One region of the Carnobacterium iners genome, then DNA from elsewhere that is predicted to be linked to it. Evidence: predicted binding sites of a transcription regulator. Region 1 holds the regulator's gene; each other region holds the start of a gene.
The links. Region 1 encodes NrdR, which represses ribonucleotide reductase genes. Its sites were predicted from a motif close to ACACNATATATNGTGT; they were not measured.
Positions count from the first base shown of each region.

Region 2: B9Y54_RS05080 (deoxynucleoside kinase) is a predicted target of NrdR. The motif match lies at 6,993-7,008, and genes of this name have one in related genera.
Region 3: B9Y54_RS05030 (vitamin B12-dependent ribonucleotide reductase) is a predicted target of NrdR. The motif match lies at 5,484-5,499, and genes of this name have one in related genera.

Region 1 is NZ_FXBJ01000002.1:2,347,716-2,358,183, reverse strand. Features, by position in the region: gene polA (DNA polymerase I) at 1-812, shown strand, start outside; gene mutM (DNA-formamidopyrimidine glycosylase) at 847-1,701, shown strand; gene coaE (dephospho-CoA kinase) at 1,718-2,320, shown strand; gene nrdR (transcriptional regulator NrdR) at 2,495-2,974, shown strand; gene B9Y54_RS11300 (replication initiation and membrane attachment family protein) at 3,000-4,445, shown strand; gene dnaI (primosomal protein DnaI) at 4,446-5,372, shown strand; gene thrS (threonine--tRNA ligase) at 5,770-7,707, shown strand; gene infC (translation initiation factor IF-3) at 7,922-8,443, shown strand; gene rpmI (50S ribosomal protein L35) at 8,468-8,665, shown strand; gene rplT (50S ribosomal protein L20) at 8,754-9,116, shown strand; gene B9Y54_RS11270 (peptide ABC transporter substrate-binding protein) at 9,431-10,468, shown strand, end outside.
Region 2 is NZ_FXBJ01000002.1:1,027,619-1,038,086, reverse strand. Features, by position in the region: gene B9Y54_RS05110 (SOUL family heme-binding protein) at 1-447, shown strand, start outside; gene truA (tRNA pseudouridine(38-40) synthase TruA) at 494-1,231, shown strand; gene tnpA (IS200/IS605 family transposase) at 1,311-1,703, opposite strand; gene B9Y54_RS05095 (GGDEF domain-containing protein) at 2,010-3,170, opposite strand; gene B9Y54_RS05090 (COG4315 family predicted lipoprotein) at 3,804-4,322, shown strand; gene uppS (polyprenyl diphosphate synthase) at 4,831-5,490, opposite strand; gene B9Y54_RS05080 (deoxynucleoside kinase) at 6,085-6,735, opposite strand; gene B9Y54_RS05075 (aromatic acid exporter family protein) at 7,257-8,216, shown strand; gene B9Y54_RS05070 (Crp/Fnr family transcriptional regulator) at 8,283-8,996, opposite strand; gene B9Y54_RS05065 (electron transfer flavoprotein subunit alpha/FixB family protein) at 9,210-10,178, opposite strand; gene B9Y54_RS05060 (electron transfer flavoprotein subunit beta/FixA family protein) at 10,195-10,468, opposite strand, start outside.
Region 3 is NZ_FXBJ01000002.1:1,014,040-1,024,507, reverse strand. Features, by position in the region: gene B9Y54_RS05045 (Dps family protein) at 1-251, opposite strand, end outside; gene B9Y54_RS05040 (heavy metal translocating P-type ATPase) at 326-2,233, opposite strand; gene B9Y54_RS05035 (heavy-metal-associated domain-containing protein) at 2,422-2,643, opposite strand; gene B9Y54_RS05030 (vitamin B12-dependent ribonucleotide reductase) at 2,852-5,395, opposite strand; gene B9Y54_RS05025 (cob(I)yrinic acid a,c-diamide adenosyltransferase) at 5,576-6,172, shown strand; gene B9Y54_RS05020 (DUF4430 domain-containing protein) at 6,251-6,667, shown strand; gene B9Y54_RS12320 (hypothetical protein) at 6,934-7,152, opposite strand; gene B9Y54_RS05010 (helix-turn-helix transcriptional regulator) at 7,345-7,482, opposite strand; gene B9Y54_RS05005 (cupin domain-containing protein) at 7,727-8,152, opposite strand; gene B9Y54_RS05000 (ABC transporter ATP-binding protein/permease) at 8,321-10,399, opposite strand.

The DNA.
Region 1 (10,468 bases):
AAACTATTGCTCAAACAGGAAGACTGAGTTCGATAGATCCTAATTTACAAAATATCCCTATTAGACTAGAAGAAGGACGTAAGGTAAGACAAGCTTTTGTTCCGAGTCATGAAGGTTGGAAGATATTTGCTTCCGATTATTCACAAATAGAGCTGCGTGTATTAGCACATATTTCAGATGATGATCATTTAAAAGAAGCTTTTATTGAAGGGCAAGACATTCATGCCAGTACAGCAATGAGAGTATTTGGCATTGAAAAGCAAGAAGATGTAACACCGGCAATGCGTAGCCAAGCTAAAGCCGTTAACTTTGGGATAGTATATGGCATTAGTGATTATGGACTATCGAAAAACTTAGATATTAGTCGTAAAGAAGCTCAACTATTTATTGATACGTACTTCGATAAGTATCCGGGTGTAAAAATTTATATGGAAGATATCGTCCGCGAAGCGAAAGAAAAAGGATATGTTGAAACATTATTCCATCGAAGACGCTATTTGCCTGATATAAATTCACGTAATTTTAATTTGCGTTCGTTTGCAGAAAGAACGGCCATGAACACTCCGATTCAAGGAAGTGCGGCTGATATCATTAAAGTAGCGATGATTGAAATGGATAAACGTTTGGAAACAGAAGGATTAAAAGCTACTATGTTGTTACAGGTTCATGATGAACTAATTTTTGAAGCACCAGAATCTGAAATTCCTCTTCTTGAAAAATTAGTTGCTGAAGTAATGGAAAATGCCGTTGCTCTAAATGTCCCATTGAAAGTAGACAGTAGTAGCGGAGATAGTTGGTATGATTCAAAATAAGAAATAAATCATCAGAAAGAAGAGGTCGAAGACAGTGCCAGAGTTACCAGAGGTTGAAACAGTTAGGCAAGGCTTATTGAAACTTGTCAAAGGAAGCACCATCATTGGAGTAGATGTTTACTGGGATCGAATTATTTCAGGAGAAATTCATAGTGAAGATTTTGCTTCTCAGTTAATAGGCAATCGTATTATTGATATTAATAGAAGAGGAAAATATTTATTATTTAATTTTAGTCATTGGAGTATGATTAGCCATTTGAGAATGGAAGGCAAATATGAAGTTTCTGAAACAAACGAACCATTAAAAAAACATACACATATCGTGTTTCATTTATCAGATGGTCGAGATTTACGCTATTTAGATGTGCGAAAATTTGGAAGAATGACGTTAGTTCCAAAAGGAGAAGAATTCACAGTAGCTGGATTGAAGACGATTGGACCTGAGCCAATTTCAGAAACATTTGATTTGACTTTTTTCAAAAAGATATTGAAACAAAAAAGCAGAGCCATCAAACCTCTTTTATTAGAACAAAAAGTTGTCGCTGGATTAGGAAATATCTATGTAGATGAAGCTTTATTTGAAGCTGAAATTCATCCGCTTAGACCAGCTCATTCACTGAGACCTAAAGAAGTAGAGCAACTTCATCAGTCTATCATAGATGTTCTTAGAAAAGCAGTATTAGCTGGTGGGACAACAATTAGAAGCTATAAACATGCCTTGGGGAAAGTAGGCAACTTTCAAGTTGAATTGCACGTCTACGGAAAAACAAATGAGCCGTGCACCAATTGTGGTACTCCTATAAAAAAAATAAAAGTAGCACAAAGAGGTACTCATATATGTACAAATTGTCAAAAATTAACGACGAAAAATAGTTTGCCTCGATCTTAGAGAAAGGGTGTTTTTTATGGCAGTTATCCTAGGTTTAACAGGAGGAATAGCAACAGGTAAATCTACAGCAAGTAATTACTTTAAAAAATTAAAGATTCCAGTTGTTGATGCAGATATTGGTTCAAGAATTATTGTTGAGCCAGGTACAGATGGATTGAGAAAAATTGTAGCACATTTTGGTGAGAGCATTCTTAATTCAGACGGGACGCTTAATAGGAAAGCTTTAGGGATTATTGTGTTTTATGATGAAAAACAATTAGCCACCCTCAATGGTATTTTAGAAGAATATATACGCAAATGGATTTCAAACCAAATCATCGATTATCTTAAAATAAGTCCTCCACTAATTGTTCTAGATATCCCCTTGCTATATGAAAGGGATTACTTATCAGAAGTTGATAGTGTTATGGTAGTTGTAACGACAAAAGAGGTACAATTAGAGCGACTAATGAAGCGTGATAAAGTAACTAAAGAGGCAGCCGAGATAAGAATTAAAACACAGTTACCTCTTAAAAATAAAATAAAAAGAGCAGATAAAATTATTGATAATAATTATTCCGTTGAAAACACACAAAAACAAATAGAAGATTGGTTAAAAGAGAAAAACTTAATTGAATAAGAGTAATAAAAGAGAGAATGGACAAGTTAGACCTGTTCATTCTTTTTATTAAAGTGTTGTGAAAATAGGGATGGCTTCTTTTATTTAACCTCTTTACGAGCTGTGTTATAATAAAGCTATATTACAATCAAATAATAATCTTTCAAAGAAAATCATAAAAAAGGATGATGAATAGTGCAATGTCCACGCTGTCAAAATAATGGTTCTAGAGTTGTCGATAGTCGCCCTGCTGATGATGGGCGGGCTATTCGTAGGAGAAGAGAATGTGAAGCTTGTAGCTTTCGATTTACAACTTTTGAAAGAGTAGAACAAGCACCATTACTTGTCATCAAAAAGAATGGAACAAGAGAAGAATTTAACCGTGGGAAAATACTACGAGGTATTATTCGTTCGTGTGAAAAGCGACCAGTCGCAATAGAGCAAGTAGAAAAAATCGTGGATGAAGTAGAAAATAAAATTAGAAGTCTTGGAGAAAATGAAATTTCTTCAGCAATTATTGGTGAATATATCATGGAAAAATTAGTTGAAATTGATGAGGTAGCGTATATTCGCTTTGCAAGCGTTTATCGCCAATATAAAGACATGAGTGTCTTTTTAACTGAACTACATGAACTTGAAAAAAAGAAGTCTGAAAAAAAATCTAGCGAACATTGAAAGAACTCGAAAGGGGTGAAGGCATTTGAACTATCCGTGGAAAAATATGAGTCCTAAAGATGGATTTATGGTCCGACAAAATGCCCAACTTTCGGATGTAGACCAAAAAGTTCTTACATTTTTATATCAACCTTTAATTGGTTCTAATGCGTACAGTCTTTATATGACATTATGGACAGAAGTTGGTGAAGAAACGTATTGGAGTAATGGTATTCTACATTCGGAATTACTGACATTATTAAATATTGGTATTCCTGAATTATATCAAGCAAGAATTAAGTTAGAAGCAATTGGATTATTAAAAAGTTATCTTAAAGGCTCACAATCAGGAAAAGTATACATCTACGAGTTGCTCGCGCCTCAATCTAGCGCAACCTTTTTTAGAGACGACCTATTAAGTTTACTCCTTTTTGAAACCGTTGGAGAACGTAAATTTAAAGATTTAAGAAGTCGATTTGCAATTGCTTCATTTGATAAAGAGAAATACGAAGAAATTACAAAATCGTTTTTAGATGTCTATCATTTCGATGCGAATTTATTGAAACAAGAAAAAAAATTATTTGAAGAATCTATCGAATTAGTAGGAGAAACGCCGGCTAAAGGACCAGAAATCGGTACGCAAACATTTGATTTCAAGTTTTTTTATACTGGTCTCAACAAACATTATGTTAACCGTTCAGCCATTACTAAAGAATTAGAATCTACTATGCTTGTTTTGCATACAATGTATGGAATCAACGAATTAGATATGCAACAATATGTTTTAGAAGCTAGTAATATTGATACAGGAAATATTGATGAACGTAAATTAAAAAACATTGTGTATCGCCAATACCATAATGTGAAGAAAGAAAAAGTTAAGCTAGAAGATGTTGTTGAAAAAGATATTCAAGCCAACCAAAATGAACGTAAAAAACGTAAGAGTTATTTAAAACAGCAAGGCTTAACGGATGATGACATTTATTTGATAGAGGCTAGTGAAGGAATTAGTCCATATGAATTTATGACATCTATCAAAGAACAAAAAGGTGGTTATGTAACAAATAACGAAGAATGGACTTTACGAGAAATACTTAGTAAAGCTAACTTGCCAGCATCTGTTATTAATATCTTAATCCATTATGTATTAGTCATTAGAAATAATCCGATTTTTGAAAAAAGTTTAGCTTATAAAATTTCAAATGATTGGGCTCAAAATGATGTCGTTTCTCCTGAAATGGCGCTTGAAAAAGTAAAGATAATGTATCAAGAAAATGCAGAAAAACAACAACAAGCTCAAAGAAAACAGTATACAAATTTTCCTTCCTCTAATTATGGAAAGACTAATAAGATAAGAACAGAAACCCTTCCTGAATGGGCTAAAGAAGGTAATGTAGAAAAAGTTGAAAAACCAATGAGTGAAGAAAAAAAGCAGGCTTTTAGTGATAGATTGAAAAAAATTCAAAGCTTTGGAAAAGAAGGTGAAGAATAAATGGAAGATATGGGTAAAAATCTGACGAAAATGTTGAAGGATCGAAATCTTTCTGAACAATACGAAAAGCTCATTCAAGAAGTATTAAACGATAGAGATGTTCAAGACTTTATTAAAAAAAATGAAGAAATACTCACCCAAGAATCAATAATGAAGAGTTATGCAAACTTGTATGAATTTGTAAATGAGAAGAAAAAATACCGAGAAAAAGCCGGAATGATGGCTCCGGGCTATAAGCCCCAATTAATTATGAACTATCACTTTATAGCCGTTTCTTACGTGCCTACAGCTGAGCTGATTGCTAAACAAAAAGAACAAGCCATTAAAGCTCGTATTCACTCAATGGATATGCCTAAAGATGTTAGAACAGCAACATTTGATCAATTTCACAATACCGACATGCGTGAAGATGCGATTAATGCTGCTTTTGATTTTATTGGAGAATATTTAAAGAATCCTAAAGGCTTTCATCAGGGACTTTACCTTTATGGAGCATTTGGTGTTGGGAAATCTTTTTTATTAGGTGCAATTGCCCATGAATTAGCAGAAAAAGGGTACCCGACAACCTTGATGCATTTTCCTTCTTTTGCAGTCGAAATGAAGCAAGCTATTAGTCAGAATACAACAGGTGAGAAATTAGAAGCTGTAAAAAAATCTCCTATTCTGATGCTAGACGATATTGGTGCAGATTCAATGTCTAGCTGGATAAGAGATGATGTTTTAGGCGTTATTTTGCAATACCGGATGCAAGAACAATTGCCAACTTTCTTTTCTTCTAATCTTGATATGAAGCACTTAGGAGAAGAACACTTGAGAGTGACACAAAGAGGTGAAGACGAGCCACTAAAGGCACAACGCATTATGGAACGCATAAAGTATTTGTCTAAAGAATTAGAAATGACAGGTAGAAATCGTAGACTATCTTAAAAAAATTTTTTCTTTATTAGTTGGGAAAAACTTGTTATTAACTTGATTTAATTTGTAAAATCTGGTTTAATTATAAAAATAGATTAAATCTTTGAAAAAGATAAGAGAATAAGAAAACGTTCCATTAGAGAAGGAAAACATGGCTGGAATTTTCCTGAATAGTTCTTATTTTTACCCCTTTTGAGTGCCACTGTGAACTAGTTTTAATTAGCAGAGGTCATTTAGCTAATGTTATCAGCTAAGAGTGAATTCTAGAGTATGAACGATTGTTTATATTTCTATAGGATTCTGAACTTGGGTGGAACCACGACTTTATCGTCCCTTTTATGTTAAGCAATTAGCATAAAAGGGACTTTTTTTACTTTTTTTAATATAAATGAATTGGAGGAACAAGATTATGTCAGAAATTAAAATTAGTTTACCCGATGGTGCAGAAAAAAATATGCCAATCGGTGTTTCTACAAGAGATGTGGCTGAAAGCATCAGTGAAGGTTTAGCAAAGAAAGGTTTAGCAGGAAAATTTAATGGGGAACTTGTAGATTACAGTCAACCATTAGAAGAAAATGGAACATTAGAAATTATTACTCCTGATCATGAAGATGCACTACAAATTATCCGCCACTCAAGTGCTCATTTAATGGCAAACGCATTAAGAAGATTGTATCCGGATATTAAATTTGGTGTAGGCCCTGCAATTGACTCAGGATTTTATTATGACACAGATACAAAAACACCGATTACCGAAGAAGATTTACCCCGTATCGAAGCAGAGATGATGACAATTGTCAAAGAAAATAATCCAATCGTACGTAAAGAATTAACTCGTGCCGAAGCACTTAATCTGTTTAAAGACGATCCCTATAAAGTAGAGTTAATAACAGCTCTAGCCGAAGATGAAATCATTGCTGTTTACACTCAAGGGGACTTTGTTGATTTATGCCGAGGTGTTCATGTTCCGACGACCGGCAGAATACAAGTCTTTAAACTATTGTCCCTTGCTGGAGCTTATTGGAGAGGCAACTCAGATAATAAGATGATGCAACGTATTTATGGGACAGCTTTCTTTGATAAAAAAGCTTTAAAAGAGTTTTTACAAATGCGCGAAGAAGCTAAGTTACGTGACCACCGTAAATTAGGAAAAGAACTAGATTTATTTATGATCTCACCTGAAGTAGGTTCTGGATTACCCTTCTGGCTTCCAAAAGGCGCAACAATCCGGCGGATAGTCGAACGATACATCACAGATCGTGAAATTAGTCTAGGTTACCAACACGTTTATACGCCCGTTTTAGCTGATGTAAACTTATATAAAACTTCTGGCCATTGGGATCACTATCACGATGACATGTTTCCGCCAATGGATATGGGTGAGGGAGAAATGCTTGTATTGCGCCCAATGAACTGCCCACATCACATGATAGTATATAAGAATGATGTTCATAGTTACCGCGAGTTGCCAATTAGAATCGCTGAATTAGGGCAAATGCACCGTTATGAGAAAAGTGGTGCACTTTCTGGTTTGCAACGAGTACGTGAAATGACTTTAAACGACGGCCATACGTTTGTACGTCCTGACCAAATTCAAGAAGAATTCCTTCGTACAATTGAGTTAATGTTAGCAGTCTACGAAGATTTTAATATCACTGATTACCGTTTTCGTTTGAGTTATAGAGATCCAAATAATACAGATAAATATTTTGATGATGATGCAATGTGGGAAAAAGCCCAAAAAATGATTAAAGATGCAATGGACGAAAAAGGATTAGATTATTTTGAAGCCGAAGGAGAAGCAGCTTTTTATGGTCCAAAACTAGATGTGTTGGTAAAAACAGCTATAGGTCTTGAAGAAACACTTTCTACTATTCAATTAGATTTCTTATTGCCTGAAAGATTTAATTTAACTTATGTTGGAGAAGATGGAGAAAATAATCATCGTCCTGTTGTTATCCACCGTGGAATTGTTTCAACAATGGAAAGGTTTGTCGCTTATCTAATAGAAGAATACAAAGGAGCTTTCCCTACTTGGTTAGCACCTGTACAAGCAACGATTATTCCGGTTAACCTAGACCTTCATTCTAACTATGCATATGAAATCAAAGATAAAATGGCGTCACTTGGTATGCGTGTTGAAGTCGATGATCGAAATGAAAAAATGGGTTATAAAATTCGTGCTTCACAAACACAAAAAATTCCTTACCAATTAGTTGTAGGTGATGATGAATTAGCAAATAGATCAGTTGCTGTCCGTAAATACGGTGAAAAAACTACCCAAGTACTTGATTTAAAAGAGTACTTAGAGAAAGTGATGGTAGAAATTAATAATTTTAGTCGGTAGTAGTTTACAAATAAATTAAATCATGGTATGATTAAAAAGTTGAGAAAACAAAGCAGAAGCACTCGCTTCTCGCCTAAGTTGACTAAAAGTCTCTGGGCTAGATATAAACGATGATAACTTGCGCATGGCGTAAGTTGGAAATTATTTATAGGCGAGTTCATTGCGAATTCGTCTATTTTTCTGCTGTTCTTTCTCTCAAATCTAATGGAGGTGTATGACCATAGCAAAAGATATGATGGTAAATGACGGCATTCGTGCACGTGAATTGCGCGTTATAGGTAGTAATGGTGACCAACTTGGACTTAAAACCAAGAGTGAAGCCTTGGCAATTGCAGAAGCAGAAAACTTAGACTTAGTCTTAGTAGCTCCAACAGCAAAACCACCCGTAGCTCGTATTATGGATTATGGTAAGTTCCGTTTTGAACAACAGAAAAAAGAACGTGAAGCCCGTAAACATCAGAAAATCGTCGGTCTTAAAGAAGTTCGCTTAAGTCCAACAATTGATTTAAATGACTTCAATACAAAATTACGCAATGCCCGTAAATTCCTTGAAAAAGGAGACAAAGTTAAAGCATCTATTCGTTTTAAAGGACGTGCCATTACTCATAAAGAGATTGGTAAAAAAGTTTTAGATCGATTAGCGCTAGAAACAGCCGATATTGCTAGTATTGAATCAGCCGCTAAAATGGATGGACGTAGTATGTTCTTAATTTTAGCACCAAAAACTGAAAAGTAAGAGTATTTTAAGGAGGAAAATATAATGCCAAAACAAAAAACACACCGTGGATCAGCTAAACGATTCAAGAGAACAGGTAATGGCGGTTTGAAACGTCATCACGCAAAAACAAGCCATATGTTTGCAAATAAATCTCAAAAACAAAAACGTAAATTACGTAAGTCAGCAATGGTATCATCAGGCGATATGAAACGTATCCGTCAACAATTAGCTAACTGGTAATTTTGAAAAAGAGCTTTAATGATGATAATCAAGATAATTATGTATAAGAGTTTTCTAAAAAGAGAACATCTTCGAGGAGGAAATTAATATGGCACGTGTTAAAGGTGGGACGGTTACTCGTAAACGTCACAAAAGAATATTAAAATTAGCAAAAGGTTATTATGGTTCAAAACACACTTTATTCAAAGTATCTAAACAAGCAGTAATGAAATCTTATCAGTATGCGTACAGAGATCGTCGTCAAAAGAAACGTGATTTCCGTAAATTATGGATTGCACGTATTAACGCAGCAGCTCGTATTAACAATATGAGCTACAGCACATTCATGCATGGTCTTAAATTAGCTGAAATCGACATGAACCGTAAAATGTTAGCTGATATTGCTGTTACAGATGCAGCAGCTTTTACAGTATTAACTGAACAAGCTAAAATAGCTTTAGAAAATAAATAATTCAAAAGAAGTTGGGACAGTTAAAGTGTCTTAGCTTCTTTTTTTACGAAAAAATAATTTTAAAAAACAGTTACACCCCTTTCTATTTAGTAGATTAAAATGAGAAAGGTTTTATTTTAATCGGATAAGATTTGATTATTTACGTAAGATAAAGCAACATTTTTTTTAACGGATGTAACAAATATTAAGATTATTAAAAAATAATGGATAAACGTATTGCTTAAATGATAATAAGATGATAATATTATTTGAGTAAACTAATATTCATCCCATACAGAAATTTGTATAATAAAGAAAAACAGGGGGAAAACAATATGAAAAGAAATAAAATGTTGAGTTTGCTTGGTATAACAGCAACTTCTGCCTTGATGTTGGCAGCTTGTGGTGGAGGAGCAGATAGTGAAGATACTTCTTCTAAATCATCTGATGGTGAAATGGATAAAGAACAAGTACTTAATTTAATAGAAACTGGTGAAATTCCAACAATGGATTCTGTTTTAAATACAGATGTAGTTGGTGGGAACGTAATGAATAACGTTTTTGAAGGACTATATCGTCAAGGTTTAGAAGGTGAATTAGTTCTAGGCATGCTTGAAGCAGAACCAGAAGTCAGTGAAGATAGCTTAACATATACATTTAAAATTAGAGAAGACGCAAACTGGTCAAATGGAGATCCAGTTACTGCAGCTGACTTTGTCTACGCATGGCAAAAATTATCAGATCCTACTGTAGCAGCAGCTTATAACTATATGATTCAAGATGTCGTTGAAAATGCAACAGAAATTATTAATGGCGAGAAAGATCCAAGTGAACTTGGAGCTAAAGCTGTAGATGAAAAAACACTTGAAGTTAAATTAGTTCGTGCAGTTCCTTACTTTAAAGATTTATTAACATTACCTATGTATTATCCACAAAATCAAGCTTATGTTGAAGAATTAGGTGATAAATTTGCTTCAAATAGCGATAGCTTAATTTATAACGGACCATTTACTTTAACTGAATGGGATGGAACTGGCTTAAGCTGGGTTTACCAAAAGAACAAAGATTATTGGGATGCAGACAGTGTTAAACTAGATACAATTAATTTTGATGTAGTAAAAGAAACATCAACTGCCTTGAACTTATATGAAACTGGTGGAATTGACCGCATGAAATTATCTGGTGAGTACGTACAAACTCAAAAAGATAATCCAGATTTACAAGTTGTACCAACATCAGCTGTTTTCTATTTCAAGTTTAACCAAGAGAGAAATGGTGAAAAAACTGATTTAGCAAATGAAAATATCCGTAAAGGTATTGCAATGGCTTATGACAAAGAAGTATATGCTGAAACGGTTTTACAAAATGGTTCG
Region 2 (10,468 bases), 1.3 Mb from region 1:
TACGTCGATTTCTTTATTGTTGAGTATGAAAATAAAAATGACCCGGAAATCAAAAACGGATTCGGTTCTTTGTTTAAATATATTTCCAATGACAATGAAGATAATGAAAAAATCTCAATGACTGTACCCGTTATCCGAGAAGAAACAGGGGAAAACAAAAAAATGGCATTTGTCGTTCCAGGAAAATATAGCGACAAAATACCAAAGCCTAACAACTCATATCTAAAAACCAAAAAATTTGAAGAAGGATTATTTGGTTCGCTACGGTATCCAGGCTTTTCAAATACAGCAAAAGAATTAAAGATGAAAAATAAGCTTGATCAGTGGTTACTCGAAAAGGGATATCGAAAGCAATCAAATTTCATGGTTGCTTCTTATAATGCACCGCTTGTACCCCCTATGCTTAGAAGAAATGAAATTTTAGTTAGAATTCTAGCAGTGAAGTAAATACCTAAGAAAATAAAAACAAGTTAAGGGGATTAAGAGAGATAAAATGAGAAATATTAAAATGACCATCGAGTATGATGGTAGTCGATATTTAGGATGGCAAAAACTCGGAGATTCAGACAAGACTATTCAAGGTAAAATAGAAAACATCTTGTCTGAAATGACAAAAACGACTAGTGATATTATTGGCTCAGGTCGTACAGATGCAGGAACCCATGCTAGAGGGCAGATAGCTAATTTTAAAACGACATCTAACATGGAACTAATCGCTATGAGAGACCATCTAAATACCTATCTTCCGCGTGATATTGTCGTTAAAAAACTAGAGGAGGTTCCAGAAAGGTTCCATGCTCGCTATAATGCTACTGGAAAACAATACAGTTATTACGTCTGGAACACTCCTGTCCCTTCTGCATTTGAACGCACTTATAGCTACCATCATCCTGAACAACTTGATGTAACTAAAATGAACGAGGCTTGCAAAATACTTACCGGAACACATGATTTTATTGGTTTTTCTTCACTCAAGAAAACAAAAAAATCAACGGTAAGAACTATTAAAGAAATCACCATTCATAAAGAAGGGGATCTCTTGCATTTTACATTTATAGGCGACGGTTTCTTATATAAAATGATTAGGATTATTATGGGAACTTTATTAGAAATCGGGATTGGCAAAATGAGTCCAGAGCACATTGATACCCTTTTTGAGAGTGGAATCAGAAGTGATGCTGGGATGACCGTGCCTGCTCAAGGACTATTTTTAGATGAAGTTTTTTATTAATCCTTTTTTTTAAGCTGGTCTAACACTAAATTTATTACTAGTATTTTTTAGGAAGTCTTGCCTTTCTTTATATGGGACGTTAGCGATACACATCCCCAACTGTGCTTACAAAGTAACTATGAGACCATAACGAGCCTTTCCATAGTTCCTTTTTTGTATCTGGTAACTGTCTGAACCAGTCGCGCGCGGACGCTCCCTTTAAAGCCTTCATGACTGAGCTGATGGCTTTGTTCGGCGGGAAAGACAAAACTAAATGAACGTGGTCGTCCACGACTTCACTCTCCAGCATGGTGCTGTCGTTATTTTTGGCTATCACGTGCAGGAACGCCTTCATTGCGTGTCGGCAATCGGGTGTTGTGAATACGACTTTTCGGTATTTGGCCACCCAGGCCAACAGGCTCAAGTAATGCAGAACATCGGCAATGCCCGTTTTGTGTGGAATTAATTCTTGGGCATGTGGAACGAACAGCATGAAAACAACCCCACACTGCCCACGTTGAGCGAGTAAGACCTGAATAATCTTCTGCCCACGTTAAAGCAGGAGTCTGTCTTTTTAAAAGTGTCGGATTCCATCAGTCTCCAACACGTGTCAACGGATCTAACGGGGGCGTTCCCAGAAGCTCGGTACTTCAGTGCCGATGTAGTTCACCTACTCGTATTCACTTAACAGGCTATTTTATAAGAAAAATCAATTTATTAACAGAAAAAAATGATAGTCTGGGTTAAAGACTCTGTTGAGAAATAATAAACAGATAATCCTTTGATTTAGACCGTAACTTTATAAAAGTGTCTCTTTGACTTCTCTTTTATCTCTGTGTAAACGTTTATCTTTATACATACGTTTATCTGTATGACTTATAAATTCGTCTGCAGTCATTTTTAATGCTGGAAGGTAAGTAGCATAGCCTAAGCTAATACTTATTTTATAAGGTCTTGTTCCCGTTTCGTTAAACTCTCTCAGATTTTTTCTAAACTTATTTATCATTTCATCTTTATTCTTTTTGCTTTCTAATTTCATAATAACAACAAATTCATCTCCAGCATACCTTGATATAAAATCTCCTGATCTAAAACTATCTATTAGTATACTAGCTATATATTTTAGAACTTGATCCCCTTCTATGTGTCCATAGTTATCATTTATCTCCTTGAAGTCATTAAGATCTATCATAATCATTCTTAATAACTCATCCGGTTTCAATTCTCTTATTGAATTTTTTAAATAGAGATCCAGCTGTCTTCTGTTATAAACCCCTGTTAGGTAGTCTTCGTTTATCTCTCCATTTTGTATATTTAAAAAAATGATAAGTGCAGATATAGATATGCCTAGCCAAAGGTAAGATTTACTCGTATCGATTGTTTGTAGTATACCTGCCATCACAGGAATAACTGCAAATGTCAGTAGAGAATAATAATCTTTTTTTCTGACGTTTTTTCTTTTACTAATAATTTGTGTATATGTACCTACGCTATAAGAATAGTACAGTGCTGCATTTAACCAAAACAACTCCCCGCGCTGATATACATTATCTTCGGTTATATAAAATACTTTTTTATTATAAATACTAAGGATACACAATAAAACACTTATTATCGCCGGTATCACAACAAATAGTCTTATTTTTCTACTTCTTTTTATATCCTTATGAATAAAAAAATCAACATAAAGTGACCAAGCAATATACGGAAGTGGGTTTAATATGAAATAAATCATAGTCGTTATACTGTTTATCTCTCTAAAGAGATATCCTGTTCTATCATTAACATAATTCATAATAATATTTAATATCATTATTAGCGCTGTTGAAATAATAAGCGTTAAATATAATTTTTTATCAAGTCTCATTTTATTATGATGTGATTTAATATTCATAAAAATTACTAAAAGTATAATTAGGCCTATTATATTATTTTCTGAATACGTAAAATTTTGTTCCATTTTTATCTCCTACTTTTGCCTAGTTATCTTTAAACGCTCTCGTTAACATTACACAGATTATTCGTTTTTTATTCTTAATAACTATTTCGATTCTTATAAGCATTCAGTGGTATCGTCTCTATCTTATTTCTATAAAAAAATAATAGTAGAGGAACTAAAAAAACAACCCCTATCGAACCGTCTCTACCTACTAAAAACATAGTACAGGGGTTGTTCCTTAAAAAATAGTATACACTACTCTTAAAAAATGTTCAAAATATACTAACTAGCAGCTATTATTCTTGATAGTGATAAAGTTGATTGTTTTCTTCCGTTCAAGAAAAGACAAAGGAGTCTTAATACTTGAGTATAAATAGTATCTAAGGTAAAGTTACAGTGTAGTAAAAGAGCTAGAAAATGAGTTTATAAAGTTCATTTTATCTGAAAACAACTACAGTAAATTAAAGCAACAACTAACTTGCCCAACACCCTAGCCCAGTAGTTATAGACTATTTCTTATTCAATCTCTTGACTCTCTGACACTCCGAAACAAATCAAAAAAAACTGCCCCTTGAATCCTTTATCATTACTTTGGCTTAATTGAGCTTATTTTTACTTGAATAATAAAAATCTATCTAAATGGAGGGCATTAAAATGAAAAGAATCTTTTCAACTTTATTTATAGCTTCACTTGTATTAGTTGCAGGATGCAACACGAATGACGATACAGCAGTAATGGAAGACACAAGCTATTTGGATACTGAGGAAATGGCAAGTGTCGAGTCAGACACTGAGAAAATGACAAGTGTAGAAATAATGGGAAGTCTGCAATTATTAAAGAATGGAGAAGTTGGAGAGTATTTAGCAGATGCTGATGGAATGACACTTTATTATTTCAAAAATGATGAGCCTGGTAAAAGTAATGCTACTGGTGATGTCCTAGAAAATTGGCCAGCTTTTATTGCAGAAGATTTTGAAGTTCCAGAAGGTTTTGATGAAAACGACTTTGATACAATCAAAAGAGAAGATACTGGAGATATGCAAGTAACTTATAGGGATTATCCTCTTTACTACTTTATCAATGATAAAGCTAAAGGAGACGTTAACGGTGAGGGCGTAAATGATGTTTGGTATATTATAAATACTGACACTACTTTTGAAGGCAACGAATAAGTTAGATTTGATGTGGCTGTTTCTTTTAACTAATTTTTTTTACAAAAATATTAAAATAGATAATCGCTTTACAAAATCAATCCAACCAAATAAAACAGACTTCGATTTAAGGAAAATAAAGAATAGATGGAATAAATTAAAGAAGCTGCTCCCGAAAAATACTCGGTGGCAGTTTCTTTAATTGCCACAATCTCGCTCTTAGTTTATACCCGTATAAACAGCTCAACTACCGAGCTTTTTATACGGGTACTTGAGGTGAGTCCACCGCTTGTTAATCTAGTCAAACAGTTATTCCTAAATCCCATCATTCCAATATGTATGATGGTTGTAAAACATTTTAATATACCTATAAAGATTTAAACTATCTGATCAAAGCATGTTTTAAGCCAAGAGCACATCAAAAAAACTATTTCTGTTCCTTGATAAACTCAGCTATTTTTTCAAGGATTAACTAATTTACTTTCTATTTTAAAATATTCTATGCTTATAAAATTCCTTATCAGAATATTCATCCACCTAAAGTAACATCTTGTTTCTGGTACCAACGGAGCGCTTCAAACAATTGCTTTTCTTCGTAGTCTGGCCAATATTGATCTAAAACATAAAAATCAGAGTAAACTGATTGAATTGGCAATAATCCGCTCAACCGACGCTGGCCTCCCCAGCGTATAATCAAATCAATACGCGAAATATCTTTTGAAGCAATATGACTTGCTACATTTTCACTGACGAGAGTTTCTTTGTCTTGTAAAGCCTGGTTTAAATCCCAATCCCATCCATAGTTGACTAAGAAGTTTACTTTCATTTTTCCCTCACCAAAACGAGTTCGGGTTGTATAGGGCTTCAGCTCTTCTGGAAAAAGTTTGGAGTCTGTGTTTCCTATCACTAGCAAATCTGCATCACGCTTTTGTAGTTCTCGAACAGAATCTACGCAAGCCTTTTGGAATGCACGAGCCTGTATAGAGGGACGCTTGACATTATCCATCGTAAAGCCATAGAAGGTCATCTCTTCAACGCCTAGTTTTAAACAGGCCTCATAAAGTTCAAGTCCAGGTCCGACGCCGTGTTCGTATCCATCCTGTTTTTGCATGCCTCGAGAAGATGCCCATCGTCGATTGCCGTCGGGAATAACTCCAATATGCCTTGGTAGTCGTTTAAATGTTTTCATTTTAAGTTCCTTTCTTAAATAAGTTTAATGATTAGACTCATCTTACAAGTAAAGAAACCTTATTTCTAATGTTTACCCTCGAAATTAAGTAAAACTAATTATTTTTTTTAAAGAAGATCCATTTTAGATATCTATAAAGACTCCCATAAGGATCTACTATGACTGAAGAAATAAAAACTAGAAAAAATTCCTTTTTTGCTTTTATTTTACACTCGACATTGCCTACTATCAATTTGATTAGCACAACTACTAAATGACATTTCTAGAAAGTTGTAACTCTCCAAATCTAAAATATTATTAAATAGCCATGTAGACCGTCTGATAACATCAAATTAAGGCTTATCTGTTTCATATATATAACCGCACAATAAGCATTTCTTTAGCATAGGCGTAACCTGTTTCAACTCTTATGACTCTATCAATCTGAGATTCACTAAAGAAAGGACCGGCTAAGTAGGTTCTTACGTTTGTCTTTTCTCACTTATTATTTACTATTACTAACTGTCTACTCATAGACTCATCTATCTTTATCTTTAGTTTATATCCAACCATTTGGGAGTACCATATTTAAAAAAATCAAAATAGTAGCTGTCATTAATCAATTTTCACTTCTGCTAGTTTATTTTGGACTTTTTCTACAAATATATTGGCATCTTCAGGAGTATTTACAATATCCATGTGGTCCATATCTATGACTAAAATTGCTGATCTATCATAATGGTTGAATACCCAGTCATCATAGTCTTTCCACAAGGCGTAGTAATAATTGTATAGATTTTTATCTTGTTCAAATTCTCGTCCGCGTTTTCCGATACGATCTAAAATAGTTTCAAATGAAGCTCTCATGTATACCATAAGATCTGGCGCTTTTTGAGGAATCTCGTCAACTTCATTCATCATATTATCCAGTAATTTTTCATAAATACTAAACTCTGTATCTGAAATCCGTCCCAAATCATGGTTTATCTTTGCAAAATACCAATCCTCAAAAATAGAACGATCTATTATACTGTTTTCATGCTTGACCGCTTCTTTTATAATTTGAAAGCGACTATTTAAAAATTCCAATTGCAGTAAGAATGGGTAGCGTTTAAGCTCTTGCTCTTCTTCACTTGCTGTATAAAATAAAGGTAAAATTTCATTATCATCAACTTTTTCATAAAAGACTGTTCCTCCTAGACGCTCTCCTAATAACTTTGTTGCACTTGTTTTACCTATTCCTATCATTCCGGCTAGACAAACCATGGTCAAATCAAACTCCTCCTATAATTTCTTATTTCTATTATTAACTCTGGTCATTGTATACAATCTAATTTTCTTATAACAACTTTTTTTTACTGCTTATATAATCATTTTACTTTACTATATAACTAAATATGTATTTAACAATTTAATTCCTCTACCTATGAGAAAACTCATTCACTTCCCCTACTAGTTGACTATTAGTCTAACTAGGCTAAAAACAAAAATACACTATGTAGTGATACGATATATAATATAGCACACCATATAGTGTTTTTAAAGAGCATTAGATAAAAAAATATCTTTTTATCTAAACTTCTCTTAATAATCACAATAAAAGTATTTTGAAATTATACTTTCACAAAAAAATAATTCTTATTTTTAGATTTTATCTTATCTTAAAATTATCTCTGTTACTTGATTGTGTTCATACTTTTTGCTAAAAATAAACTTGACTCATTGATTTTATTTATTGCTCGAATGAGGTACTATGAAAGTAGTCTTTAAATCAAAGGAGTGTAACTATGACTGTCTCTTTACGAGCAATAAAAATAACGTTCGCAACAACTATTGCTATTTTACTTGCTCAGGCCTTTCAACTAGAATACAGTACTTCAGCAGGAATTATCGCTATTTTGAGTGTTTTAGAAACTAAAAAATCATCCGTCAATATTGCTCTTCAAAGAGTAGGCTCTACTATCTTAGCATTAAGCGTAGCAACCGTATTATTTCAATTGGTTGGATTTAGTACTCTTGTATTTGGATTGTATCTCCTAATCTATATTCCTTTAGCCTATAAATTAAATGTAGAGGTAGGAATTGCACCCTGTTCCGTGCTTGTTTCTCATTTATTGCTGGAACAAAGCACTTCAATTGGATGGCTTACAAATGAATTTTTACTCATGATTATTGGTACAGGAATCGCTGTTTTATTTAATTTGTATATGCCTTCAAAAGAATCCCAATTAAACCAATTAAAAGATGAAATTGAAGAGAAAATGAAAAAAGTTCTCGTTGGTTTTGATTCGATTTTAAGCGATTATACGACAAATGAAAAAGTTGAATCTTTATTAAAAGAGCTTTATATCGATTTAAAAAACGCAGAAAAGATAGCCTACACGGAGTATAACAACCAATTGTTTAGCCCAAATGAGGATTATATGATTCAGTACTTTGATATGCGCCAACAACAAGTTAAAGTCCTCGCAGAGATGTCACTGGACCTAAGCGTTTGCTTTTTACCAACTAAGCAAAATAGTGTTTTAGCAAATTTATTTCATCAAACAGCCAATCAGCTGCATGAACGCAATCCAGTTGTCGACTTAACAAAAGACATTGAATCCTTATTAAATGACTTTAGAAATAGCGATTTACCTACAACAAGAGAAGAATTTGAAAATCGCGCAACCTTATTTATACTTTTAACTGATTTCACAAGATTTATTAAAATTAAGAAAAAGTTTTTTGAACAGCAAGAAGAATAACCAACTAGTTTTCTTAAGCTAAAAGAATGTCGAATTTGATTCATACCAAAATATCGTTACGTGTTTTTAAACTAACAATAAACCCTCTAAATCAACTATTTCAATTCGTTTATGGGTCAGTTGTTTGATATAGCCTTGTGCTTCTAAGTCACTAAATTTCCGACTAATTGTTTCGGGAGTAGTACCTAGATAAGAGGCTAAGTCTTTTTTACTCATAGGTAAAGTGAGTTCAACTCTATCTGGCTCTTCTTTATCAAGACTCTCTGCTAAAAAGAGAGCGATACGTGTTTCTACTTTTACTATTGAAAAACTTGTCGCTTGTTTTTCAGATGCCTCGAGTCGACTTGAGAATTCCGCAATAATCTTTAAAGAGATAGATGGGTATTTCACTAATAAGTCTTGTAAATCTACTCGTTTAATCATACAAACTGTGGTATCCACTATAGCTTTGGCATAAGATTCATGTGTAACTTCTGAAAACAAGGCCATTTCACCAGTGAAGTCCCCAGGATTTAAAATACGAACCAATTGTTCTTTCCCAGATTCAGCTAATCTATAGATATGTACTTTCCCTTTATTAATAATGTACAAAGAATCAGATTCTTCTCCGGCACGATAAATAAGTTCATTTTTTTTATAGGAGACAGATTTAGTTGTTGCCATAATTTTATCTAGCTGTTCAACTTCTAAATGATTAAAAATTGGAACTAAAGAGACACACGATTTATGCGAATGGCCGGTATGACTATGGTGACACTGCTGTATATTATTCTGATTCATTTTATCCCCTCCGTTAATTAACTAGCTTAAGACTATCCTACTACCTGTGCATCCTGAAGTACACAAATAACAAAATAGTCCCCTTTTATTTCAAACCTTTTTATCCAATAGATTTAGGAATTCCTTAAAAAAAGTAACCTCTTAAGTTCAAGAAATTACTTTTTTTAGTCTTTTATATTTTTTATTATTAAGTTTCTGAAAAAATAGATCAGTTTATTGAACAACTTTTAAAAAGCTTTCTAAGAAGCTAACAGAGTCTCCAACATAACTGTAATTTGAATAATTGAAAATAGGGGCTTCTGGATCTTTATTAATAGAAACAACTAATTCAGCACTACCAATTCCAGTTGTGTACTGTACTGCGCCATGAACACCTAGGTTAACAAGTAGTTTTGGTGCAATTGTATTTCCGGATTGCCCAATTTGATCATCTCCACTAAATTTAGGATGATCTGTTAAAGGACGAGTTACGCCAATTTTAGCGCCTAATTTACGAGCAAGTTCTTCTGCTAAAAAGACAGCTTTTTCGTCTGCAGCTCCTCTACCCAAGGCGATTACTCGATCGGCATTAGCAATGCTGTCGCTTTTAGAAAGAAGAGGCGTTTCTTCTACAATTTTTATACGCTCTGCTTTTTTAAAGAACAAATCATTTATCTCTGTTACTCTAACTGATTGACTCAAATTTTTCTTAGCTTCAAACGTATTTGGTCGTACAGAAGCCATTTGTGGGCGGTGTTTAGGACAGATAATTTCACACATAATATTGTCACCATAAGATGGTTTTGTTTGAACCAATAAGTCATCATCAAACGCTAAATTTAAGCAATCTGAGGTTAGGCCTGTATTTAACTTTGCTTGTAATCGAGGTGCGATTGAGCGTCCAACAACCGTAGCACCAAAGAGAATACTGTTTGGTTTACGACGATCGGCTAACTCTGCCATTAAACTAGCAATCTCAGAGTCAGTTGCATCTTTTAGGCGATCATCTTTTACAATGACAATTTCATCTGGGCCATACTCTTTGATTTTATCTTCTAAATTTTTATCAGTTGCTTCAAATAAAATCACAACAACTTTTTTATCGTTGGCTATTTCTTTAGCTTTAGTGATTAATTGGTAAGTAACCGGTTGAATCATTCCTACATGCTTTTCTGCGTATACCCAAATTTCTTGGTCAGTCATTTTTCATCAACCTCTCTTAGAGTAAATTACTCGCTCTCATTTGTATTAATAATTCACGAACCGCTTCATCGGGCGTGCCTTTAAGATAAGTTGTTTCTTTAGCTTCTTTTTCTGGCGCCCATACACTACGAACGACCGTTGGAGATCCTTTTAATCCTATTCTATTAGGATCAACAGATAGATTGTTTTCATCCCAAATGAGAATATTTTTTTGATAACTTTGCTGAATATTACGAGGTGTGGGATAACGAGGTTCGTTCATTTCGCTACGAACCGTTACCACGGCTGGC
Region 3 (10,468 bases), 1.3 Mb from region 1:
AAATGTTCACCAAGTCCATCAAAATAGGATTCATTGTCCTTATATAATTCTTCAAATTTTTTATGAAGTGAAAAAAAGTTAGCACCTTTGATATACCAATGGTACTGATGAAGTTTAATGTGCAGCATTCCTTGGTTCGCGATAATATGATTAGCCATAGCTGCTGCAGTAGGATTATGGTGATTGTGTTCTTTTGCATCCTGTATAAATTCTTGTTCCACTAATTCCTCTTTTGTAAGTTCTTTTGTCATGTTTGATTCCTCCTGGTTATTTTTTTATTTAATCCTTCTCTTTAAAAAAGTATTTTATTAAAAAGATCTTTTCTTTAAACTTTTACAGGTATAACCGTTGGTTTAGGACCCACTTGCTTATTTTTATGGTTAAAGCGAATCAAACGCATCGCGTTTAAAATAACTACTAGTACACTAGCTTCATGAATAAACATACCTAATGCTAAATGGACACTGCCCATTAAGACGCCCCCTAGTAAAATCACGACCACACCTACTGCAATAAACATATTTTGTTTCATATTTCTGATAGTCGCTTTAGATAATGAATAAGCATGGGAAAACTGCATTAATTTATCGGCCATTAAAACGATATCGGCTGTTTCCATCGAAATATCTGTTCCGCCTTCACCCATAGCTAAACCAATATCGGCTGTTGCAATAGCTGGCGCATCATTGATTCCATCACCAGCCATAGCCACTACATGTCCTGAGTTCTTTAGTCCTTTTATATATTCTACTTTGTTTTTTGGTAATAATTCTGCGTGAAATTCGTCTAGCCCTAACTCCGTTGCAACGGCTTCGGCAGTATGTTTATTGTCACCTGTTAACATTACAATTTTCTTAATACCATTTCCTCTCATTTGTGCTAAAGCTTCCTTGGCATCGTCTCGAATTTGGTCGGCAATAGAAACAACACCTGAAATTTCGCCATTAAGTGCGATAAAAATAGCTGAATTCCCAGCTTTTTCGCGCTTGATCGCATACAGTTCGACATCATTTGCTAAGGCTATATTTTCAGTCTTCATTAATTTGCGGTTCCCAGCTACAAGTTTGTAATCATCCACTATAGCTTTAATCCCATATCCTTTAATCGCTTCTCCATCCGTTAATTTTATAGAAGCTAAATCTAATCCTTGATTCTGCGCTTTTTTTACAATTGTCTGGCCTAAGTGGTGTTCAGAAATCGTTTCTGCTTTTGCTACAAATTTCAACAAAGTATCTTTATTCATTTTATTAAACGTATGGATATCTGTAACTTCAGGTTTTCCTTTTGTTAAGGTACCTGTTTTATCAAAGACTAGGGTATCGACTTTAGAAAACTTGTCCATAATTTCTCCGCCTTTGATTAGCACACCATTCTTCGCTCCATTCCCAATACCAGCAACACTTGAAACAGGTGCTCCGATAACTAATGCTCCAGGACAAGCAATGACTAGAAAGGTAATGGCCATATGCAAATCTCTAGTAAAAATATAAACGATAATAGATAAGACAACGACGGCCGGTGTGTAGATATTAGCGAATTTATCTAAAAATTTTTCTGCTTTTGATTTTGACTCTTGAGCTTCTTCTACTAGTTCAATGATTTTAGCGAAAGTCGTATCGTCTCCAACTCTTTCAGCGATCATTTCAAGGTAGCCTGTATCCAAGATAGTTCCACTAAAGACTTTATCATCAATTGATTTGGCAGACGGAATAGCTTCACCAGTAATCGCAGCTTCATTGATAGAAGCATTACCAGAAACAATCCTACCATCAACAGGAATTTTCCCTCCAGGGTGAATAATAACGCGATCCCCTTTTTCAACCTCTTCAACAGGTATTTTCTCTGCGTTCCCGTTTGTACGTAATACTGTTGCTTCTTGAGGAGCCATATCCACTAATTCCCTTAACGAAGAACGGGTTTTTTCCAGTGTTCTTCTTTCTAGGTAATCCCCAAATAAGAACAAGAATGTTACAACAGCGGATTCGGTAAATTCTCCAATGTACAAGGCACCAATAACAGCGATACTAACAAGCAAATCAATACTAAAAGCTTTCATTCGTAAAGCTTGAATGGCTTTAATAAAAATGGGTATACCCGCAATAGTAGTTGCGATAATTAAAGCACTAGCTCCTATCGTTTTATTTCCCATAGAATTAGAAATAAATCCTAGAGTAATTAACATTCCTGATAACGTCGTAATATGATTTTTGTGTTGGTTAATATATGCAATCATTTTTTCTTCCTCCTTTACTTTAGCTATTTCTTTTATAGCTTTATCTTACCTGTAATCCTTCAATTAAAAATTGATTGAAATCAAGATTACAAGAATACTTTTGCATTTTCATACCTTTAACAGACCGATTAAAATAAATAACAATAAAAGAAGACCTCAGATTATACACTGAGATCTTCTTACTTTTATTAAGACACTTTTGATGATAGTACTGGGTAACCTAATTTTTGAATAGTCTCTTTAATTTCTGAAGCTTCAATCGTTGACTCATCAAATTCTGTTTTTACTTTACTAGAATTAAATAGTACCTTTACAGATTCTACACCTATTGTTTTACTTAGCGTTGTTTCAATTTTTTTAATGCAAGATGGACAAGTTAACGGCTCCAATTGATATATTGCTTTACTCATAATATTTTCCTCCTATCTGTTGTTACATTTAGTATAAGAGTTATGACTAACAAAAAAATTGATCCTAATCAAGTTTTCCATCCTAATCATTAAACGTATCAGTAAAACTACAAAACACCTTCAATCTAACAAAATATCTAAACGAAGAATAATAACTAGAAGACTATTCCTATCTTTCTTAACCTTTCTCTTTTCATTCACCCAATGGCTACAAGCCACATTTTAATTGACTCAGACAATTTGTACAAGTATGGCAACCACCGATATCTTCAACAATCCCGATCCGGCAAATAGGACAAGTATTGCCAATTTCATTTCCGTAAAAAATCACTTCTTCTGCCCTATCAGATTGACCTCTAGATGAATCCTCATCGAACGAAGAATTTATTTTACACTCTGTATTTTGTTCTGCTTTCAAGGTTAACACTTGTGTATCTCGACTGCCATCCACATAAACAGTTCCTCCTTTAGCTCCACCTTGATACAATCGATCGTATATAGCTTGGACCTGTTCAATGCTATAACCACTTGGTGCATTGACTGTTTTCGAAATAGAACTATCAATCCATCTTTGAATCGTTGTTTGTGTGTCAACATGAGCTTCAGGAGACAGCTCCATTGCTGAAACAAAATAATCCGGCAACTGTTCCGTATCTTTTTCTGGATGTTCTTTTAAATAGTCTTGAACGATAGCCGCCTTAACCTCAATAAATTTCCCTAAACGTCCACTACGGAAATAACTAAAAGAGAAATAAGGTTCTAGACCGGTTGAAACACCTACCATCGTACCTGTTGAACCAGTAGGCGCTATCGTCAATAAATGTGAATTACGGATACCATAGGTCAAAATATCTAGACGAATCTGTTCAGGCATCTGACTCATAAAGCCTGAATCGATAAACTGTTGACGCAGCGTTTGTGTTTCTGATTCTGTTTTTCCAATTAGAAATGGAAAACTGCCTCTTTCTTTTGCTAAATTGATTGATTCTTCATAGGCAGCTTGGGCGATTGCTTTAAAGAGCCTGTCGAGTAAAGTATTTGCTTCTTTAGATCCGTATTTTTGGCCACAGTAAATGAGTAAGTCAGCTAGTCCCATAACACCCAATCCAATTCGACGTTCACCCAGCGCTTGTTTTTCGTTTTCTTTAAGAAAGTATGGGGTAGCATCAATGACGTTATCTTGCATACGAATACTCGTTTTGACAGTCTGAATAAGCTTATCATAATCAATTATTCCAGTCTTTTTTTCGACCATGTTAGCTAGATTGATTGCTGCTAAATTACAAACAGAGTAAGGTGCTAAGGGTTGTTCACCACAAGGATTGGTGCCGACTACTTTTTGACCGTAAGCTGTTGCATTTGTCATTCTATTCGCATTATCAATAAAGAAAATACCGGGTTCTGCTGCATAGGTTGCACAGATGTTAATTAAATTCCATAATTCACGTGCTCGAATAGAACGATACGTTCTTACTTTTCTACCGCTTTTTTCCCACTCACGAACATCTCCGATATCTGACCAATGCTGATTGTAATCCTTCATTTCTTCAACTGTATACTGTTCTATAGCTGGAAAACGAAGAACATAATCAGAATCTTTTTCGACTGCCTGCATGAAGTCATCTGTTAAGCAAATAGAAATATTTGCACCGGTTAAAAAATCAGGATTTTGAACACTATATATTCCACCTGTTTCTAGCTTTTCTTTTGCTTCTTGGATAATTGTTAAATCAATTTTTTCATCGTTAGTTAACTTACTTGATTGTAAAACCATTTGATAAATAGCTTTTTCTTTTGCTGTAAAGGGAGTGAACACTAATTTATTTTTTGCTAATTCCCTAATCTCTTCATCATTAGTCGTTTTAATTAAGAAGCGAAGAATAGCTGGATTTTGCATTTTAGAGATAATAAACTCTAAAATATCTGGGTGCCAGTCTGCTAACATAATCATCTGAGCTCCTCGTCGGCTACCACCTTGTTCGACAAGATGAGTCAAGCGGGCTAAATCATCCAACCATGAAACTGATCCAGAAGATTTTCCGTTTACACCATGGACCAATGCGTGACGTGGCCGTAAAGTAGAACCATTTGTCCCAACACCGCCACCTCTGCTCATAATTTCCATGACTTGTTTACGGTGATCAGATATACCAGCTCGTGAATCTGGCATATAAGGCATAACGTAACAATTAAAGTAAGTAACGTCTATCCCAGACCCTGCACCATAAAGTACTCGACCAGCTGGGATAACATTTAGTGCCATTAACTCTCTATAAAAAATTTCAAAAGAAGCTTGTTGTTTTTCAATTGTTGATTCAACTGCTGAAAGTCCAGTTGCATTACGCTTCGCAATTTGTTCGTAATAAATTTCTAATGGTTTTTCAACTGCTGCTAGTGAACGAGTAATCAATCCAGTTATTTGTTCCTCTTCATTTTCTAGCTGACCTCGGTACTCTTCATCTACTAAAATAATGGCTTTTTGTTCGGCTAATAAAAGCGCAGAAATAAACCCAATCCCACGTGCAGGATATTGCGGATCTTCTTTCAAGGTTACAACAACTAAGTCTCCTTTTGTCAGAGTTAGTTGGGTAGTATCTTTAAATGCGTAACGATCAATTAAAATCAGACGTGAAACACCACTGAAAGTTGTTGACATCTCCTCTGTAACAGGAAAAACAGCTGGGAAATTTGAAATGTCTTTGTTTAGTTTTGCTACGTTTAATACTGGTTTTGACACGGTATTTATCATCATTTCTATCACTCCATCATTTTGTCATTAAGTACCCATAATCGTCTTTAAAATAAAAAAATCACTATATATAGTATGTTAATTTTATTTTACACCATATATAGTGTTTGTAAAGACTTGTATTTAAAAGAGATTTGTGTAGACTGAATGAGAATGAAGAAATTTATAAAACAGGAGGGTATTATGCAAATTTATACAAAAAGAGGCGATTATGGGAATACAAACTTGATTGGTGGACGGACAATTTCAAAAGATGCTATCCGAGTAGAATCCTACGGTACGTTAGATGAACTAAATTCATTAGTTGGGGTAATCATTAGTCAAATGACTAAAGAAGAACTAGTTCTAAAAGAAGAATTAGCCGAAATCCAGCTTCTTTTATTTGATTGTGGAACAGATTTAGCCATGTTAGAGGGAACAAAAGACTACCTCATTACAAAAGAAGCGGTGGAATGGCTGGAGAGTCGAATTGACGATTACTCAACAGAGCCCCCTGCAATAGAAAAATTTGTTCTTCCAGGTGGTCACCCTGTTGCTAGTTTTTTACACTTAGCTCGAACAGTCACTAGAAGAGCAGAACGTATTATCGTATCTTTAGGTAAAACAGAAAAGATTAATCCAGTCGTTATGATTTTTATCAATCGATTATCAGATTACTTTTTTGCCATAGCACGTGTAGTAAATTCACGAAAAGGAGTTAAAGAACCTTTTTATGAAAAAGGAGGAAAAGTCTTTCATTCTGAACTAAAAAAAGAAACTATTCCAAAAACACATTACTAAAATGGACACCTGTAACTTATACCAATAAAAAATTTTACTTACTTAAACCAACGATTTTATTCAACTGGAGGAAAAAATATGTACAAACTAAAACCCCTGTTAATTCTAGGCTTAACTCTTATCTTAACCGCTTGTGGAGCACCAGCAAATAATGAATCAGCTAGTAGTCAGGTTGTACCTGAACAAGCTAGTTCCATTTCAATACCAGAAACAGTGGAGGCTACTATTGTCTTTGAAGTAGACGAAGAAGAGCAGGCTGATATGGCGAGATCTTTAAAAGTAGAAGAGGGCACAACCTTATTAGACGCTATGAACGTAGAATATGAAGTAAAAGAAACAGATGGATTCATCACTGCTATCGATGGTATTGAACAAGATGATTCAAAAAATAAATGGTGGCTCTATTCTGTAAACGGTGAAGATGGAACAGTCGGTGCTGCTGACTATGAAATAAAAGAAGACGATCAAATAAAGTGGACTTTAAACGGAAACTAGACTCATCTATGAAATGATTCAGACTTTTATATGAGTAATATTATGGTTAAAAATTAGTACAAAAAAAGACTTCATATTTATTAGTAGGTGCTGACAAAGTTTTTTTTGCTTTTTTATAAAGTTTCTTTAAGTGAAAGATAATCGATTAGCCTATCCCCCTGTTATTTACTACTATTTTTAAGAATCTAAACGTTAGTAACAGAGATTTGTTTTACATTTTTCACTTTTTTAGCCTATAGTTTATTTTTGTGTCTAGTCAGAATAGATTATTTAACCTGTTCTTCAAGTATTGTTTTAGTGGTAAATGATTTTTCTGTTTCATCGTTAAAAGTATAGGTCACGTCTATTTTTATTTCATAACCAGATCTAAAGTTCTTACTGTCGATAATAGTACCTGTTTCTTCTTTAATTTCATTATTTATTCTCGTAAAATCTATATTTTGGCTAAATGAATGAATAAAGTTATTATCTTTATCGTGAACCACATCGGCACTAAAGTACAGAGCTCCTGGGAACGCCCTTAACTTAACTTTTTTACACGAATGCTTACAGGCAGTGGTTTAGACTGTTTGACAAAGGCATGTCCCATGCCAATGGAAAGACTGTTTTTCACCGCATTTATATCGCGGTCGTGGTTCTACATGGTAGGCTGGTTGTCCACAAGTCGAGCAGACCTGTTAGGTCTTGTACGGATTATAATCTCTTCTTTCAATATCACTGATTGTTTGCCGTGTTATGGTAACCGTATCTGCTAATTGCTGTTGAGATAGTTCACTCTTTGTACGTGCTACCTTTAATATGATATTCTTAGCCATACTATCTTCCCGATATGACAGATATATCTTACATTAAATTGGGTATAACATTCATCTTAAGTAATTGTATTATCTCAGAATAAGCAAGTGAATTTTTTATTCTTTTATTCTGAAGTAAAATAATTTAAACGTAATAAAAAAAAGTTCTATCTATCAATTTTTTTAAACTGATAGATGGAACTTTTTTTATTCTTAACTAGTTATTACTAGTTTCTTATTTAGTTTACTCTAAAACAATTTTGTATTAGTCTTGTTCATTGGGATCATTATGTGCATCCTCATGTGTTTCATGAATCGTTCCTGCAACATGATCTGGTCCTGCGTAAATTGTATATAATTTTAAGGGCTTATCACCTGTATTTAAAATATTGTGCCACATGTCTGCTGGTACAAAAACAGCATCATCGTTTTTAACTTCTTGTTCAAAGTTTAAGTTATCTTCTGTAGGACCCATTTTACATAATCCTTGTCCTTCTTCGATACGAATAAACTGATCAATACCATGATGCACTTCTAAGCCAATATCATCATTAGACTGGATAGACATGATGGTTACTTGTAATTTTTTACCAGTCCACATCGTTGTTCGATAAGTCTCATTTTGTACAGTAGCGTCCTCGATATTTACTACATAAGGTTTTTCTCCGTATTCTTTATCGCTAATTTTCATTTTCATTCCTCCTAATTAAATTGAATGTCATTTTGTAATCAATACAAACTGAACGCACCATAAGAATACTAGTAAACGAATCCAAAAGCAAGTGAGTGTGGTTAGCTTTATAGCCATCGTTTTTAAAAATAAAAATCTATCGTACTCGTTTTTAATACTTCCTTATCGTTAGTCTCTTCTTAGTGCTTCTACAGGATCTAATTTAGCTGCTTTATTTGCAGGTAGCAACCCTGCTAAAACACTAATAATAATACTGACAAAAACTCCAGCTAGTGCAAACATCGGAGTCATATTAAAGACTGTTGCATCAAAGATACTTTCAATAAAGAGGTTTCCAATAAATGATAACCCGTATGCAATTCCAACACCGAGAATACCACTAAAAAATCCTATTAAAAATGATTCAGAGACAAAAATTCTTCTAATATCTTTTTTACGTCCACCAATGGCCTTCATTACACCAATTTCTTGCGTACGTTCTATAACACTAATGTACAAAACAGTCAAAATCATAATAGCAGATACCAATAATGAAATACCGGCAACTCCCGTAAGAATGTACGTAAAGATAGCTAATAATTGGCTAAAAATTTCAGTTAAAATATCAGAAGATGAACCTGCATAACCTAGTTCTTTTACTTCTTCTTTAATATCTTTAGTAAATCCTTCCGCTTCTGATGTGATGTAAACAACATTAGATTCAGTCTTTTTACCTGCTTCTTCATTTAGTGCTTTAAACGTTTCCATCGTCATGAAGACAGATTCAAAGATTCCGGCTGGTCCAACTGCATCACCTGGTGTATAGATACCACTGATTGTATAAGTACCCTCTAGTATTTCCTCACCCATTTCAGTCTTTACGTTTATCTCTTTGCCAATCATCTTATCTGCTTCATCAGCTATACTTGTTGCAAGTCCTTCTGTGATCATCACTTCATTTATTTCTGGTAATTCACCAAAAATAATATTCGAAGGAGTCATATCCGGTGAAACTGTTCCAAAATTCATATAAGTGTAATTTTCATCTTCATATTCAACAGCATTTTTTGAAAATGAAAAAGAAGTAAAGCCTTCTATGATTGTTTTTACGTATTCAATATTTTGAAGTTCCTCGATATTATTTTTATCAAAGGCTAATTCATTTTGTGTTCCTGGTGGACCTTCAAAACCACCTTTTGCTTCACCATTGCCGCCAATATTTATCGGTAAACTGGGGCCATTACTAACAGCTGCATTTTTCCCTTCTTCTTCTTTATCCACACGCTCTTTACGGGCATCTTTGGTTTTAGTATCTTCCGTCATCTTGGTCTCAATTATTAACGGATTGACATTTTCGTTCATTGTTTCAGTTAGATAGTCATTTACTCCTTGTCCAAGAGATAACATAAGTACGATACTCATAATTCCGATACTTCCACCTAATGCAATTAGAACGTTTCTACCTAGCTTTTCCTTCATATTCAAAAGAGCCATACGAATAGCTGAAAAAATAGATAAATTTTTATTTGTTTGTTTTTTATCAAGAGGACGTAAAATAAATGTATTATCCACTTTATCTAATGATCCCATTTTTTTATCATTAATTATTTCACCATCGGCTATTGTTACGATACGACTAGATCTTTCTGCTACTCGCTCTGAGTGGGTTACAAGAATAACTAATTTCCCACTCTCTGCTATTTGCTGAATGATATCAAGAACTTGTTCGCTCGTTTCTGAATCTAAAGCTCCAGTAGGTTCATCTGCAATAATAATAGCTGGGTCATTTACTAGCGCCCTAGCTATCGCAACACGTTGCTTTTGACCACCAGATAATTGATTAGGTTTCTTTTTATGTTGCTCCTGTAAACCTAATTGATCTAAGATAGCTATTGATCGTTCAATACGGGTTTCTTTATCCACATTAGATAACGTCATAGCAAGTGTAACGTTATCTAATATTGAAAGATGGGACACAAGATTAAAACTTTGAAAAACAAAACCAATTTTTTCTTTATGATACTGTACCATTTGTTTCTCTTCGTATTGCCCAATATTCTCTTCGTCTACAAAAACATCCCCCGTAAAACTTGAATCTAATCCGCCAAGAATATTCATTAACGTTGATTTTCCACTACCTGATTCTCCAATAATAGAAACTAATTCACCTTTTTCAAAAGATAAATCAATATTCTTTAATGCATGAAATCGTTTATCCTCTCCTATTGGAAAATATTTATTTAATTTTTTCACTTCTAAAAAAGCCATTTATTCATCATTCCTCTCTCACTTAATTTTATAGTGAGTAATCACTCACTTACCTACTTTTAAAGTATA